Regions from separate parts of the Paenibacillus chartarius genome, predicted to be linked through region 3. Evidence: riboswitches for the same ligand, from Rfam matches in the RefSeq annotation. Region 3 holds a riboswitch; each other region holds the start of a gene.
What was found. A riboswitch is a leader RNA that binds a small molecule or an ion and turns the genes downstream of it on or off. The one in region 3 is predicted to bind cyclic di-GMP.

Region 1 (4,280 bases), on a different contig from region 3:
GTTCCGGTGCGGAACGCACTGCTCGACCTGTTCGAGCTGGCGGAGCCGTATGCGGGCGAGGTGCCGGAGGAACAGCTGGACAGCCCGGTTGAAGCGCTGAACGAACTGCTCGATGCGGCGGTCGGAACGAAGCTGCTGCCGGAGGATACGCTGACGTACCGCGACCTGCTCGATGCGCGGATTATGGGGCTGCTCATGCCGCGTCAATCCGAGGTGGCGAACCGGTTTTGGGCGACGGCGAAGTCGGTTGGCGTGGAGTCGGCGACGGAGGCGTTTTACGGGATGTCGATCAACTCCCATTACATCATGATGGACCGCTTGCAGCGCAACCAGTACTGGCTGACGGCAACGGATTACGGCCAGCTGGAGATCACGGTCAACCTGTCCAGGCCGGAAAAGGACCCGAAGGAAATCGCGCTGCTCAAGACGCTGAAGTCGAGCCATTACCCGAAATGCCTGCTGTGTCTCGAGAACGTCGGCTATGCAGGACGGCTGAACCATCCGGCACGGCAAAATCACCGCGTCGTCCCGCTTCAGCTCGACGGCGATACGTGGTATCTGCAATATTCGCCTTACGTGTACTACAACGAGCACTGCATTGTGTTTTATCAGCATCATTCCCCGATGAAAATATCGGCGGAGACGTTCTACCGGCTGCTGGATTTCGTGGAGCAGTTCCCGCACTATTTTATCGGATCGAATGCGGATTTGCCGATTGTCGGCGGGTCGATTCTCGACCACGACCATTTCCAGGGCGGGAGGCATGCGTTCCCGATGGCGAAGGCGCCGGTAGAGGTGCTGCTTCGCTCCGAAAAGTATCCTGCGGTGAAGGCGGGCATCGTGAAATGGCCGATGTCGGTGCTGCGGCTGTCGAGCTATAACAAGGAGCAATTGTTAAAGCTGGCGATCGAGGTCCTGAATACGTGGAAGGGCTACAGCGATCCTTCGGTCGACGTACTGGCGTTCAGCGAGGCCGGGTCCGGCGGTGAAGGCGGAGCAGGTGCCGGGCAGGTACCGCATAATACGGTGACGCCGATTGCGCGCATTAATCCGAGCGGCGAGTTTGAGCTCGATCTTGTGCTGCGCAACAACCGGACGAGTGCGGAGCATCCGGACGGGATTTTCCATCCGCACCGGGAGCTGCACCACATCAAGAAGGAAAACATCGGCTTGATCGAGGTCATGGGATTGGCCGTGCTGCCGGGGCGCCTGAAGGGGGAGCTCGAGGCGATTGCCGGCGTGCTGACCGGAGCGGCGCCTCTGGAGGCGGGCGCTCTGGCGGATGCGGGCCATCCGCTGCATAAGCATGCCGCTTGGATTGATGCGCTGGTGAGCGAGCACGGTACGGGGCTTAGCGCAGACGCGGCAGCGGCGCTTCTGCAGCAGGAGGTCGGCGCCAAGTTCCTGCAGGTGCTGGAGCATGCGGGCGTGTATAAGCGCGACGTGCAAGGGCAAGCGGCGTTCCTGCGGTTTGCGGAGACGCTTGGGTTGAAGGGATAGAATAGATTTTGATCAGCACCTGCGGAAGTGCCTTCAAAAAGGCGGCTTCCGCGGGTGTTTATTTTTTGCCCGGATACCACGTATCTCAAATTCCCTAATTGGTGGATTTCTATACACACCTTAAGACCTTCTATAGATTCACATAACAATAGTTATTCTCGATCACATAGTTCTATAGGCCTATTAACAAACATAGGCTATTCGGAATATGATTGGGATAATCATATCAGCCAAGTGACAAAGGCAAACCGCAGGAAACTGCGGGACGCAAAGCCAAAGGGCCTGACCCGAGCGGGTTTTTCCGTTCGGATGGCAGCCGGTTGCCACAAGGAATCATAGTCTTTATGCCTATGGACCCTTGTTGGGTTCATTTTTTTGTTTTTGTCACAATTTGTTGTAGGGGGATTATTTAGGATGAGACAACGAAAACAATGGGCAGGATGGCTTGCATTGCTGCTTACTCTTCAGCTGCTGCTTCCGGCTATCACGGCAAATGCGGCGGCTGATAGCGGAACGCTGCTGCCTCCAAGTAACGTCGCGGCTCAGAATGTTACACCAAGTGACATTAAATTGACTTGGAGTCCGGTTTACAGTGCCACCGGCTACAATGTTTACAGTATTGTTTATGGATCCATGGACCTGGTGGGGACTACAGCAACAACGTCCTTCAGTTTAAGCGGTCTGTCTGAAGGTTCCTACAGCTATGTGGTTTCCACGCTTAGCTCAGGCTCGGAGTCCGGACCGGGAGCGCCGGTCACGGTTACGGTCACATACCCTGAATTAGCGGCTCCTGCATCGTTTACTTATGCGATTCAGAATGGGAACGATATTGTGTTAAGTTGGGGAGCTGTGCAATATGCCCAAACATATAACCTATACCAAGTAGGTTCGGACGGGTCGAATACGCTGCTCTATTCGGGGGCGGCACGTACTTATACGATTCCGAACGCACCTGACGGCAATTATACATACACGGTTTCTGCATCGCATTCCAAATATGGTGTTTCCCCAGAAACCGCACCTTTGAAGGTGGCGGTAGCACGCCCGACGATGACGGCTCCTGCCGGCTTCAAAGCTGCATTGTCCAACTTGGTGGATGTTACTCTGAGCTGGAGTGCCGTGCCGTTTGCGACGAATTATAAAATTTATCAGGTCACCGAAGGCGAGAAAGTGCTGAAGAGCACGATAACGGCTACGAGCGTTAAGTATACCAATTTGCCTGCCGGCGATTATGTATATGAAGTTCATTCGAACAGCGACCGTTTCGGTGAATCTGCAGACGGCAGCCAAGCCTCGATTACGGTCGGGACCGTCACGATGGCGCCGCCGGCAAGCGTAACTTTCAAACTGCAAAATCTAAACGATGTTGTCCTTTCCTGGACAGCTTCCGCGAACGCAACAGCTTATAAAATTTATCAGATCGTCGATGGTCAGCCAGTGTTGAAAAGCACTGTAACGGGACTGACGGCGACTTATGCCAAGATGCCTGCTGGTGATTATACGTATGAAGTGCGCGCTTATAGCGACCGATTCGGCGAGTCGAATGGCGGTACTCAGGTTAACGTAACTGTCAGTGATGTCGTCATGGAAGCGCCGCTGAATGTAGCTTACAATATTGTGAACGGCAATGACATTGTGCTTACGTGGGATGCGGCGGCGAACGCAACCAATTACAAAATATACTTGGTTGCCAACGGACAAGAGACGCTGAAAAACACTATAACGGGCAGGACAATCACTTATGCGAATCAGCCTGCGGGTGAATACACATACAAGGTGTACTCCTACTCCACGCGATTCGGCGAATCCGCAGAAGGCAGTTCGATTTCCGTTTCGCTGGTACACCCGGTCATGGTGCCGCCGGCGAATGTAACACAAACCGTGAAGAGCGCGACGAGTTTTGCATTGAACTGGGATGCTGTGACCTACGCGACCAGCTACAAAGTTTATATCATCGATAATGGGCAAAAGGTTTTGAAAAGTACGGTGACAACGCCGACAGTTACTTACACGGGTGTTGCACCGGGAACATATACGTACGAAATCAACACCTTCTCCAGCCGATTCGGCGAGTCGGCGGCAGGAACACGCGTTGAAGTCACAATGAATGGAGAGACGATGCAGGCGCCGGGGAATCCGACGTATACCGTTGAGTATATTAATGACTATACCCTTAAATGGACGGCTTCAGCGAATGCCACCGGCTATAAAGTGTATCAAATCATAGACGGTGAGCGTGTGCTGAAAAGTACGGTATCCGGGTTATCAGTTTCCTACACATATTTGCCTGAAGGTAACTATGAATATGTCGTGCATTCATATTCGACGCTGCTTGGGGAATCACCGGAAGGTGCGAAGATTTCGTTCACGGTTGTTTGGCCGGAAATTTCCCCTCCAAGCAACGTCACATACAAAGTGCAGAATGGCAACGATGTGGTAGTCAGTTGGGCTGCAGTTGCGAATGTGAACGGCTATAAAGTGTACGAAGTGTTGGATGGACAGACTATATTAAAGGCGACGGTTACAGTTCCAGCGGTTACGACGACAATAACTGATGTAACAGCTGGAAAACACGTGTACGAGATTCGCTCTTTCAGAAATCGATTTGGTGAGTCAAAGACGAAAAGTCAGCTGAGTTTGGATATGGTATATCCGGTTGTACAGTCGCCGGCGAATCTTACCTACACGATCTCCAACGGCAATGACGTAACGCTGAAGTGGAATGCTGCGCTGTATGCATCGTCATATAAAGTATATCGGGTGGTAGACGGAAATAAAGT
Region 2 (4,280 bases), on a different contig from region 3:
CCTCTTGGGCGTACTTCTTGTCTCCGCCCTTCATATTTTTACGGGAGCGTTCAATGCGCTTCTCCACCGTATCGACGTCCGCAAGGATAAGCTCCAGATTGATCGTCTGAATGTCGCCGAGCGGATCGACCTTGCCTGCCACGTGCGTAATATTCTCATCCTCGAAGCAGCGGACGACGTGAACGATCGCATCCACCTCGCGGATATGCGCCAGAAACTTGTTCCCCAGTCCTTCGCCCTTGCTTGCGCCGGCCACCAGACCCGCGATATCGACGAATTCGAATGCCGTCGGGACAATGCGCTCCGGTGTCACGATGTCCGCCAGCTTCTGCAGACGCTCGTCCGGCACTTCAACGACGCCGACGTTCGGATCAATCGTACAGAACGGGTAATTGGCCGATTCGGCCCCCGCTTGAGTAATCGCATTGAATAAGGTCGATTTACCGACGTTCGGCAATCCGACAATGCCTGCTTTTAACGCCATCTATAGACACGCTCCCAGCCCAATTAGCAATCTTGCTCTCTTCAACTACACAATTATATAGTATCTGAGCCGCAAAGTCACCCTTCGCTGTGATTCCGGCATCCGGAAGCGCTCCTCACCTCGCAAGCTCCCGCACCGCCTTCAGCCCAAGCTCCACTTCCTCCGGAGTATTATAAATACCCGGTGTGAAACGAGCGTAGCTCACCTGATACGGCGAAGACGTCGCAATGATCTTCTTCTCTTTGAGCCGGTTCACCGTTTGCTCGGTCGTATACCCCTGAACCTCGAACGCGACGATCCCCGAGGACAGCTCGCCCTGCATCGGCGTATGCACCGTAACACCGTTAATTTCCCGCAACCCTTCCTTAGCCTGCCGATGCAGCTCCGCCACTCTGCTGCGAATGCGGAGCTTTCCGATCGATTCCACCCAATCGAAAGCGTCTTTGAGCGCCCAGCGATGCTCGAGGGAATGAAAGCCCCCCGGGGTCATTTGCAGCCCGTCCATCTTCTCCGGCCTTGGCAATCCGAATGTCATCGCATCCATGACGTACGTAAAGCTCGGGATCGTCGGCCGCATCATCTGCCAAGCTTCCTCCGTAGCCGCGATCAGGCCGGTCCCGCGGGGACCGTACAGCCACTTGTGGCAGCCGGCGACAAACACATCGCAGCCAAGCTCGCCAAACTCCTCCGTTTCGATTCCGAAGCCGTGTACGCCGTCTACGACGACCCAGATACGCCGTTCCTCGTCCCGCTCCCGATTCATCGCCTTGACCGCACGGCAAATTTTCGCAATCGGAAGCTTGAGTCCCGTACTGGAATGCACCCAGGTTAACGCCAATATTTTCGTACGCTCCGTAATGGCTCCGGTAACCGATTCAACGATCAGCTCCTCAGTTAACCGGCTCAAGTCCTTGTACAATTCGACAAACCGGCGTTTTCCCCCCGCCCGCTCCGCTGCCAGCCGTATCGCTTCCAGATGACTGTAATGATCATGCTGGGTCGCGATGACCTCGTCACCCGGACCTAGCTTAAATCCATGGTAAACCAGTCCGAGCCCCATGGTCGTGCTGTCGGTTAGGGCTATCCGCCCAGGGTCGTCCACCCCCAAATACCGCGCCGCGGCAATCCGCACCGATTGCGAATACTGATTCTCGTGATCCAGCACGTATGAAACCGGATCGCTGTCCAGCTTGTCCCGATAACGAACAATAGCTTCCCTCACCGGCTTCGGGTGGGAAGCTATAAATTGTGACGCACCTAAATGTATGTAATCCGTAGATAGCTCGAATTGCCGACGAACCGTATCCCAGTTCCATGTTCCGTCGTGATCGTCCGACGCTTTCCTTGCTGCCCGCTCCTGAACTGGAGAAACGATTTCCATAACGATGTACCCTCCCAAGGCTGTTCCGCCACATGTCCTGACCTATTTTCCCTGGGCTGGGCTATCCTTATGCACCGCAATCGCTGCCGTTTCCGTTACGCTCGCGCCGCTTTGGCTTGAGCCTTCGCTTGATTCAGCGCTTCCCGCTTCTTGTTCTCTTCCTTTGTCCGGTAATATGTCTCCACCTGCTGCTTCAACACATACGCCCTCAGACTGTTCATCTGATCCGCGGACATATTCGTAAACTGCGCTCCGTAATAGTAGCCGTACTCCTTCTTTTCGCGGCGCACGATTTCCGCCTGGATCGGCACTGTACTGCTCAGCTTCATCTCCATCTCCAGCTGTGTCGCATTCGCCAGCTCAAAATGACCGAACATGGAGAACCCGATCCCGCTTATCGAGATGTTATTGATCGTCAGATTCACCGGCTCTTCCAGCTCGCGGCGCTCCTGCGACTTCGCTTCCGTAATCGCCTGAAGCAGGCCTTCCTCCGCCACTTCAATCCGCGGGTGCTCCCGGCGTTCCGCGAATTTATTATTATTTTCCGGCGGATTCAAGATAATGAGCGAACCGTTGGCCTTCGCCACGACATGCGACTCGAACACATGAATGCCCCCGGTGGAATAAATCGTAATCTTCACCTTGTCGCCAAGATTAAACGATTTCAGGTCGGACATTTCTACCTCGATGATATCGCCTTCGACATAGGTCAGCTGGCCTGTGGAGACGTAGTCCTTCTTCATGACGACCGTGTTGCTGTTCAATTTGATTCCGAACGGATTTGGCTTATTGCCCGACATAGTTTTCACGCTTCTTTGGATTGGTGGGGTTGGAACAGCTGACATTGGGTAACCACCTCTCTTCTTCAAAATAAAAACCCGGACCAGATCCTCTTGTTGAGGATCTGCCCGGTTACGAAGAAACGGCAGCTACGCCATACTTCGGTAACCAGGCGATCATGACTCGTTTGAGCTTTAGACCCTCGGCTTTGCGTCCTTACCTTTCGGTAAGTTTGCCATTATCGGTATTCATATTTCATTCGACAAGTTATTAGGCATCCTGAACTAGATTGTACTGTAAGTATACCTACTGCAAGTCACAAATTCAATCGATTCAAAGAAATTTTATAGTAATTTGATCCTATATAAAATGTGCATGCTGCGCTATTGACCGCCGCCTGTCAGCCTCCGCAGCACGGTGCCGAATTCAGCCCAGGTTAAGGGGGCATCCGGGTCGTGCGGCTGATTGATCAAGCCCTGCCGGGACAGCCATTGCATAGCCTCCTGCTTCCAATCCGTTACCGGCGCCGTCGGGGCCGAACCTGTCGAAATGGCTTGCATTTGTTCGCCGATCCGCAAAATATCTTGCCCATATGTCGTCCCCGGTACGGCCCACTTGCCGTTCAAATCCTCCCAGTTCGGTGCCGTCCCCCGCAGGCCCGCCGATTGCAAAATCGAGAACCGCGGATCGACGAGCGTCGTCCCCGCCGGAAGCGGCGCCGCCGTCGCGTACCCGTACAGGTGCTGAATTTGAGCCTCGATACCTAGCTCCGGAGTCGGGAAGGAGGCCCCCGCTTCCGTACGCGACGTACTTCCCAAGCCGGCAAAATTGTTCTGCGACGCGTTCACCGAACCGCCGAACCGCCAATAATTCGTTTCCAAAATCGATTGTGCGAAGGCGAGGTCCCCGCGCACATGGTATCTGCGCCCAATGGATAAATACAATTCTGCATAATCAGGAGCTGATGGGTTCACACTGCGAACATATTGGCGCATTTGATCGGCGGTCATGGTAGGTGCGCCAAGGATCGGCGTCCCGCTGCCAACATATGCCATAGCATTTTCCCCCTCATGTTGAGTTAGAGTTATCCCCTGCTAGTTTATGCACAGCCTTCGGAATCCGTACGGGCAGCTGCCCAGCCCAGCTGAAAGCTTGCGCAGCCGCGGCTCTTCCCCTATGATTAGTGGAAGATTATACCCTGTTGATAACGATTATCCACAAGGTTGTCCACAACATGTTAACAACGAATGCTTGTTCGTGGATTATCCACATGGGGATAAATCAGGATGAGGAGTTGTCCACACGTGGAGAACGAGAACCACGAGTTTTGGATGAGAGAGGCGATCGCCGAAGCCCGCAAAGCCGAAGCGCTGCGCGAAGTACCTATCGGAGCTGTCATCGTGAAGAATGGAGCGATTATCGGGAGAGGCCATAACCTCCGGGAAACCTCCAAGGATCCTACGCTGCATGCGGAAATGATAGCGATCCGCGAAGCCAGCGAGCGGCTGGATGCCTGGAGATTGCTCGACTGTACGCTGTACGTCACGCTCGAGCCGTGCCCGATGTGCGCCGGGGCCATCGTCCAATCGCGTCTGCCGCGGGTCGTATTCGCTTCCCCCGATCCGAAGGCGGGAT
Region 3 (4,280 bases):
TGTGACTTGATTCAATGAACTCACCACTCTTCTCTCGTATGAATGAGTATGGGATTGAAGTATTCGATCAAACGCATGCCCGGACGGTTAAAAGGACGAAATGTAATGGAGTACCTTTTGAAAGGAATGAACTGTTCGCCTTGAACGCACTGCAAGTCAGAATAATTCCCTTCAAAATCAACCACATTATCCTTTTTTATCCACCCATATGTGCAAACATGCCGGGATGAAGCAAGCTCCAGCTGATTCATCGCTTTGCCGATTCCTATTTTTTTTATAGCAATCAGCTCATGAAGCTGCCTCGGTATTTGCTCGGAGTCGATAACGACAAAGTTATGAGATACGATGTACGGAAGCTCTTCGGAATATAGAACGGATTCCCGATGTATCGTTCTCCCTGTTGTCTGCTGACTGAGCACCCGCACGAATATCTGCTTACCGACCAAACGCTCGAGCATATCCGTCGTCTTTTCCTCTGTCGCGAGCAGCTCGCCTAATAGTGCGATTGGATTACGTTCCAGTCTTTGATCGGTCATGAGTCCCGCACCTCCCCTTGTTCCCCTTGATTCCTGGAAAAAATGAGAATGAGAGTGGTTCCAACGCTTGGAATCGTCGAGAGTACGACCTGCTGGGCTATTTTCATCATTAAGGTGAAGCCTTGTCCCATGGACTTTTTGGTCGAATACCCCGCCATTAGAGTCGTGTAAGGGAGCAGCTTCAAGGGAAAGCCAGGACCCGAATCTTCCACCAATACGTTGAACGACGTATCTGTCTTAACGATCGTCATCTTGCCTTCCTTGGCATGCTTGAGGATATTGGTCACGGCTTCCGATATGACGAGAAGATGGCTCATCACATGAACCGCCAGGATGCCGTTCTCGAGCAAATATTGCTTGGCCGAATCCCGCGCCTTCGGAATATCCGCTCTTTCCTTAATGACCGCTTCGCAAATGACGGTGCCTTGTCGGTAGGCCGCCACTTCATCCTCCCGGATCAGCAAAAACTTTTGCTGCGTTACCGCGTGGATGACATCCCGGTACACTTGCCACGTCGCTTCTTCCCTATCTCGTCCGGCGAATTCGGCTTGCTTCCGTGTACAACAGCTATGGAGCTCCTCTCCGATCTCTTCATATACATCAAGCAAACATTGATGGTATTTGTCGGGCAAGCGCATTTCTTTGATTCGCAAATATACATCCCGCTCTTGCATGACCCAATCGACGAGGCAGGATCCCAAATATAAGAGATAATCTTCCGCGATCTCTTTGGTTTCCGTATAAGCCTCTTTCGCAAATGCAACATATACGAGCTCTCCGGACGCACAGCTCTCCAATCGAAGAAGCTCGCCCATCCGATTCGCGATCCATCCGATTAACGCCCTTTTGCGGTGCTCCTGCAAGTTATGAAGCGATACAGGCCGAGGCATAGCATGGGACTGATCCTCCGCATGGGGTTCACCGGAACCAAACAGTTTCCTCAGCAAGGTCTTCATTTAGGATCGGCCGCCTCCTCATAAAATTCCGAGTGGGGGCATGATCGTTATTTCATCAATGGATGCACCTTCAGGCTGGCATAAAATATAAATCAAATGCCGGGCTAACGTTTGAACAGGTATCATCTGCGACATATCCGGCTTGCTGTCCATTCGGTCCCAGAACGGGGTAGCCACTGCTCCCGGCAGTACGGCCGTCACTTGAATACCCTTACCCCGAAGCTCAGCCTGCAGTACTCGGGATAATCCCAGCACTCCGAATTTCGAGGCAGAATAGCCGCCGCATCCGGGAAGCGCCGTAGCGCCGGCAATCGATACGACGTTGATCATTCTCCCCTCTCCCCGCTCCGCCATATGCCGTCCGAACGCTTTGCAGCAAAGGAACGTGCCTCGCAGATTGACGGCGATCATTCGATCGAAATCCTCGGCGGCCAGCGATAATACAGAGTCGAACACACCGGTTCCAGCACAGTTAATGAGAGCGTATACATTTCCGAAACGCGTGATCGCCGCCTCGGCAAACTGGTTTACAGCCCGTTCCTCGGATACATCGACCGGTACCGGATACACTTCCGATTTCAAAGTGGAAGCAAAGCGGGATAATTCTTCGCCATCTCTGGCACCGAGAACCAGATTGGCTCCAAGACCGCTCAGCAGCTCGGCCGTTTGTTTGCCGATCCCTTTGCTTGCTCCGGTAATGACGATCGTCTTGCCCCGAACATGCCTTCCGCAGTCGATCATGACCTCTCCTTGGGACCGAAGTACTCAAAATAATTTTTCTCGGTTTCCCATAGCCCGATCTTGTACAGATTCGGAATATGAGGCTGAAGCATGTTGTAGATCACCATCGCCACGACTTCCGACGTCGGATTCAAATTGCGGAAGCGGTCGGTATCCAAATTCAAATGCTTATGGTCAAATTCGTCAAGTACAACTTGATCGACGATCTCGTCAAGTTCGGCAAGATTGACGATCATGCCGGTAACCGGGTCAGGTTCGCCATTCACGGTTACGTCCAAATAATAATTGTGGCCGTGCCCGTGAGGATTGTTGCACTTCCCGAATAACCGGACGTTCTCCTCAGGCGATAACTGATCGCTATGTAAACGATGCGCTGCGCAGAAATGATATTTTCTCGTAAGCTGAATCATCCCGCCCGCCTCCTTTGCCGACGATAAGTAATGGTTCTCATATAGCCGGATTCGATGTAGTTGGCATACTTCAAACCGGTGTTCAAGGCACTGCCAAATATAGGAAACCAGATTTTCCGTCGTGGGAATGCGTGTCCGAAACCAGGGATGTTCGCGGTCCAGGAATTTGCCGTCCAGTTCCGCAGCGACAAATGAATTCACGATGCGTTTGATTTCCGTCGTGTTGACGACGATGCCGGAAGCTTCATTGAGGCTTCCTTTGACCATGATGTCCAGTTTATAATCGTGCCCGTGACCATTCGGGTTGCTGCAGGGTCCGAAAACCCGGCGATTCTCTTCCTCGCTCCAATGCGGCACCCGATATACATGAGTGGCGGAAAAATCGATAGTTCGCGATAAAACCGGCACGCCAGCCCCCCTCACTTGTGTCTTAATCTCATGTTTCAGCGGAAGAAGAGGAATGTCCTCTTATATGGATTCTGCCAATTTTAACCCCTTGACAGGGAACGCTCGAATTCCTCGCAAAGTGCGATATTGTCGCCGAAAACTCCCCTTTTGAGCGTCGCCAACACCGGCGAACTCTTCCTTGTACATCTCGGCCACTCGTTTCGGCGTATCGCGCAGTCCTTCGCGTGCTGGTACTTCGCCGATTTCCCGGAGCAGGCTGCGGATACATTCTTGTATGGGTTCTGTTGGCTTTACGATGTTATTGAGCAGCGGATTCATAATCTCAGGCCTCCTGTTGTAAAATGAAAAATCCAGTCCCGAAAAGCAGGACTGGATCCGCATGCATCCTATCCTTTTTCGGCAACCCGGCTGTCATAGCGTGACCGCTTTAGACCCGTGGCTTTGCGTCCCTATCTTTCGAAAGGTTTGCCATTTGTCGTTAAGGAATTACATTAAATTCGTGACAAAATACGGTGGTATATACAGATTATAATACAAAATTCGACATAATAAAAGATTTTTCTACAAATCTTGCAGTTATTAATTTCCATGCCCTTTGACTACACAGGTCATGAAACGAGCAACGAACAAGCAACCCCTCCACTTTGGTCTCCTCGAAGGAATAACGAGAAAAACCCAGCCCGAAACGGAGGACTGAATGCGGTAGTTCCTTTAGACCTTCTGCTTCGCCTTATAGAAAGCGTATCCGTTCCCGCCGTTTTTCTTCGCTTCGTAAAGCGCCGTGTCCGCTTGTTGAAGGAGAATGTCGACTTCCTTGCTGTCATTCGGATATAAGCTGATTCCGATGCTTGAAGATACCGACAGTTCATGACCTTCTATCCTATAGGGTCTGGACAACAGCAGATTCATTTCCGCAACGATTTGTTTCATCGACTCCCTATCGGCATTCGGAAAATATCCCGTGAACTCGTCTCCGCCAAGCCTGGAAAAGATGCCGCCGACCATCTGACGCAATCGCCGGCTTACTTCCTGAAGCAGAAAGTCTCCCGTTCGATGTCCCAGCGTATCGTTGATTATCTTGAACCGGTCCAAATCCAGGAACACCATTCCTCCGCATCGATTCTCCTGATTGCCGCTCTCCACCAATTGATGAAAACGAACCCGATTCGGCAGACTCGTTAAGGAATCGTGATAGGCCAAAAATTGAATAGTTTCTTCCGTTTTTTTTC
Region 4 (4,280 bases), on a different contig from region 3:
CCAATCCAGCAAATGTTCGATATGCTGCATGAGGAAATCCAAATCTTCATTGGAACATTGTTGAAGCATTTGGACGATCCTTGATGACGCCGCTGGAAGCTCCTGGTCATCAAAATTGAATAATTGAGATAAATTTATGCGCAAACCAACAGCTAGCTTATGAATATTATCCAGTGAAACATTTTTGAGTCCGCGTTCAATTTGTCCGATATAATTAGGATGAAGGTCAGCCCGCTCTGCAAGCTGCTCTTGCGTCCATCCACTTTGTTCCCGCAATGTGCGAATGCGCTGACCTAATAATTTTCGAATAGAGTTCAATATTTCCACCACCTTATTCTTTCAGAATATAAGGCGGGGAAAATCAAATGAACACTCGATAGATTCAGTATTAACAGAATCTATGATGTGTGATACAATTACTTTGACCTCATCGAATTAGTTGTCGTGATATTCTTCGTATTTATTGAGGTTGGACAGATTGAGTCATAAAAGACTAAAATGGAAAATGGGCGCAAAAAAGGAAGATGCATTCTCGCATCTTCTGAAACGGGTCAGTCTTCTTCAAACGACTCGAAATCTAACAAAATCGCCCGATCTTTGATTTTCATATAGATCTTGCGTAATATCCGCTTCCGAAGATAGAAATACGCTCGGCGGGAGAGGGCCAGGCGGCTCATGGCGTCTGAAGGCGCCAGATTATCAATATATCGCAACCGAATAAACAAGCTTTCTTCTGGGGTGAGAGCCGAGAAAGCATAGTCGATTAGGCCAATTCTGGAAAGCAGCAACGGTATTTCATGTTCGGTGATTTGTATGCGTTGTATGACTGTTCGTAATACCGTTTCTTGTTTTCTGCCGCTGCTGTGAGCCGCAACCATATTTAGTGTTCGCGTCAATTCTGGTATGTAAGTAAGCTCCGATTGCAGATACTTGAGTCTCGCCTTCCAGTCCTTATAGGACTTCAACCAAGTTTCTACTTTCTCGTAGGGGATAGGTTTTAGAGTAGCGTCATCACTAGTCCCTCCTTGTTGTGAATTGTTTCTCAACGATTTACGCCAGCTTGAATGGTCAATCGACATCGTTGTACATGTTTCACGCTCCATTTTCACCGTCATCATTCCTTTCCTGCGAAATCGAAGAAGTTAAAGTGGTACCATTTTCACAACTTCGATCCTCTTTTTGTCTTTCACCTCCGGTAAGAACCTCCTAGTAATATCCATCTGTTTCCACCATTGTACCTATAAAACGAGCAAAAATGGAGGGTGATCTTTCCGTCACGCCATTCATTCAATAAAATGTCGAACGAGAACGAAACGCCTCGAAACGAGGGCGAAGCGCTAACTTGTGATATGATCTTGCTGAACGTACAAGCCTCTGCGTTTTGCTTTTTCCGCTGCATCATGAATGGAACGCGCGTTGAATTTTCGAATAATGTTACGGACATGCGTCTTCATTGTGTTAGATGTGATGCCTAGCAACTCTCGGATTATCGGCTGTTTATAGCCCCAACCGATCAACTGCAAGATTTCTTTTTCAGTAGTCGTCAGCATTCGATGCAGTTCTTTTCGCTTAACAAGCCCAATTTCATTACGGATAATGGATGCCACATCGGAATGAAGAGAAGATTGCCCACGATAGGCTTCCCTGACTGCATTTATGACATCTGCGTAGTTGATCTTGGTAATATAATTGAGTGCGCCGGATAGTATCGCATCCACTATGACTTCAGGCTCATCGAGCAAAGACAAGATAATGATAGGTAACGGTTTGAGCTTCATAACTTCGTCAATTGTATCGAATCCTTCCTGTTGGGATGAATTTAATGCAAGATCAAGAATTATCACGTCTAAATCTAATTGCACACTGGCTCGAACGGCCGATTCCTTGTTTGCTGCAATATGAAATATATTCATATCCGGCTCTGTATCGATTAGCGACACAATCCGTTGTTGCCAAACGGGGTCACTATCCACTAGCAGTACTTGTATTTTTCCTTCTTTCCAATTCATGATTTCTTTGGCTTCTATGGTGGTATAACTTGCACGCTCTTCCATCGATCATCACCCCGTTTTCATTCTGGAATAACAACAAAAGACACGTACCCTCGGGTGGACGTGCCTTGTTCTGACAGCATATTGGAAAGGGTAACCCGGCGATCATTGCACGTATGCAGAAGACCCGTGGCTTTGCGTCCCAGTCTTTCGATCTGGTTTGCCGTTTTCCTATCATTTATTAAATGATTTATGCGTCATTCACATGGTAGCCCCATGCTCTTCGTTGTAATTTCTCAAAACCTCGTATTCATAATATTCTTCTCCATTCCGAACGTGTTGTCAAATGCTGACTAGCCACGGCCAACTTCAATGATATGTAAAATCAATTATGTCTACATAATATACCTAACCGGACTTGAGCTTTTTCCCTAAAATCTGAAGGTAACTTACAATCAAACATTCATATGTAAAAATGACAACATCTTCAACACGCTTGGAGTCGTTACTCGAAGTGATGCTTTCGGCGACGCAGAACAAGGAAGTAACCACAACGAGTACTCGAAATAACCGTTGTTTCAATCGCCTTTCTCTCATAAATCCCGCTCAATTCCTCCAAAAGGCAAGAACCCCTTTTTTCCATAATAAAGGGTTATCCCGATCATGCCTCTTACTGACATGAACAGGATAACCCTAGTTTAGGAACCACGAACTATATCAGATCAGACTTTTGAAGCAGTCACTCAACCATTACCGCAACCTCGGCTCTGGTGATGAAATCCTTCGGCGCAAGCGCAGTACCGCTTCTTCCTAATACGATACCGGCCTGCAAGCAGTCGGCAATGCTGTTTACCGCCCATCCGGATGCCTCATGTGCATCTCTATACGTTCGAAGGACAATGTCAGCCGCTTGAACGGGGAGCTTAGCTTTCAGCTTGGTAATCGTCATCGCTCTGGAGAGAATGACCATCGCCTGTTCGCGGGGTGATTTTGTCATTCGGCCGAAACGTGCCGTCTTCTTATCCGCCAATCAAGTAGTACGCATAAGCGGTGCGAACTGCGCTGCTGTACCAGGCCGATTCCTTCACATCCGGGAAGACGCTCGGTCCGCTCTCCAACTTGAGTCCTAAAGCGCGAACGATAATCGCCGCAAATTCCGCCCGCGTAACGTCCTGATCGGGATCGAACCGGCCGTTGCCGACGCCGTCGATTATCATGCGTGATACCATGTCGTTATCCGCGTCTTTCGCCCAGTGATTCGAGGCGTCGCTGAATGCAAGCGGATGCCAAACCACCGAATACGTACTGTTCGTCAAACTGCTGATTTTCGCGTAATACTTGCCGTCGATGAGAACGATCTTGGTTGGGACATGACGGACCGTCCCATCCGGTTCGACGACGACACCTGTCGTAATCTTGTTCGGGTCCGTGCCGTCCGTAGGTTGTTCCGTTTGTCAAACCGGTTAACGTATACGTCGTCGCCGTGACATTCGCTTGCACGAGAAATCCAAGCGCTCGGGTCCTCCGGTGATAATGGCGACCCAGAACGAATGGTTTTAGTTCTGGTTATGACGTTGTTTGGAGGGGGATGGCTACTCACGCTGGTACGGGAACGCCAGCAGGAGCAGACAAGACATTAACGTTCACGACAAACCCGTCAGCGCCCGCCGCGCCGAATGTGACGGCAGACGATGCCAAAATTTTGGTATTAAGGTGGTGAAACGTCGGTCGAATATTCCATCGTGACATCGGCCCCGACAATCCTTCACGCGTACCTTCACGGTTATATCACCCGCGAACGTCGGCGGGTTCAATGGATCGTACGCGGTGTAGCTCGTTCCAATGATCCTTACATTGTAATATCGGTTAACAAGAATCCATTTGTGACGGCAAAATATTGTCTATCTATATAAATCTCGAAATTAATTCGCCCTCTATCATTTCTTCCTTTTTGATCCCCTATTAAGAGAATTGTATACGCATTACAAGCTAAGCACTTTGTTCACGGCCTCAATTACTCGTTCGTTTTGAAAGGGTTTGACGATAAAATCCTTTGCTCCGTTTTTAATGGCTTCCAACACCATCGCCTGCTGCCCCATGGCACTGCACATGATTACCTTAGCTTTCGGGTCAAATTCCATGATTTGCCTTAATCCTTCGATACCATCGATCTCCGGCATGGTAATATCCATCGTTACCAAGTCAGGACGCGAATGCTTGTAGTTCACTACAGCTTCTGCACCGTTCGATGCTTCGGCAACGACCTCATGCCCGTTTTCTGTGAGGATC

Region 1: linked by a shared signal. The riboswitch ahead of ACFFK0_RS05060 (OmpL47-type beta-barrel domain-containing protein) and the one ahead of ACFFK0_RS14295 (GTP cyclohydrolase I) in region 3 are both predicted to bind cyclic di-GMP.
Region 2: linked by a shared signal. The riboswitch ahead of ACFFK0_RS28915 (flagellar brake protein) and the one ahead of ACFFK0_RS14295 (GTP cyclohydrolase I) in region 3 are both predicted to bind cyclic di-GMP.
Region 4: linked by a shared signal. The riboswitch ahead of ACFFK0_RS10365 (response regulator) and the one ahead of ACFFK0_RS14295 (GTP cyclohydrolase I) in region 3 are both predicted to bind cyclic di-GMP.

Annotation. Positions count from the first base shown of each region.
Region 1 covers NZ_JBHLWN010000022.1:154,525-158,804, forward strand. Annotated here, with positions in the region: gene ACFFK0_RS05055 (UDP-glucose--hexose-1-phosphate uridylyltransferase) at 1-1,500, shown strand, start outside; cyclic di-GMP riboswitch class I at 1,733-1,828, shown strand; gene ACFFK0_RS05060 (OmpL47-type beta-barrel domain-containing protein) at 1,915-4,280, shown strand, end outside.
Region 2 covers NZ_JBHLWN010000120.1:43,929-48,208, forward strand. Annotated here, with positions in the region: gene ychF (redox-regulated ATPase YchF) at 1-484, opposite strand, end outside; gene ACFFK0_RS28910 (aminotransferase class V-fold PLP-dependent enzyme) at 600-1,865, opposite strand; gene ACFFK0_RS28915 (flagellar brake protein) at 1,961-2,665, opposite strand; cyclic di-GMP riboswitch class I at 2,806-2,892, opposite strand; gene ACFFK0_RS28920 (glucosaminidase domain-containing protein) at 3,029-3,700, opposite strand; gene tadA (tRNA adenosine(34) deaminase TadA) at 3,932-4,280, shown strand, end outside.
Region 3 covers NZ_JBHLWN010000057.1:24,900-29,179, forward strand. Annotated here, with positions in the region: gene ACFFK0_RS14270 (alpha/beta hydrolase) at 1-24, opposite strand, end outside; gene ACFFK0_RS14275 (hypothetical protein) at 21-536, opposite strand; gene ACFFK0_RS14280 (ATP-binding protein) at 533-1,426, opposite strand; gene ACFFK0_RS14285 (SDR family oxidoreductase) at 1,511-2,233, opposite strand; gene ACFFK0_RS14290 (6-carboxytetrahydropterin synthase) at 2,230-3,051, opposite strand; gene ACFFK0_RS14295 (GTP cyclohydrolase I) at 3,112-3,369, opposite strand; cyclic di-GMP riboswitch class I at 3,447-3,531, opposite strand; gene ACFFK0_RS14300 (PAS domain S-box protein) at 3,763-4,280, opposite strand, start outside.
Region 4 covers NZ_JBHLWN010000039.1:2,757-7,036, reverse strand. Annotated here, with positions in the region: gene ACFFK0_RS10375 (helix-turn-helix domain-containing protein) at 1-318, opposite strand, end outside; gene ACFFK0_RS10370 (hypothetical protein) at 552-1,118, opposite strand; gene ACFFK0_RS10365 (response regulator) at 1,338-2,054, opposite strand; cyclic di-GMP riboswitch class I at 2,141-2,226, opposite strand; gene ACFFK0_RS10360 (S-layer homology domain-containing protein) at 2,731-2,988, opposite strand; gene ACFFK0_RS10355 (S-layer homology domain-containing protein) at 3,011-3,307, opposite strand; gene ACFFK0_RS10350 (response regulator) at 3,974-4,280, opposite strand, start outside.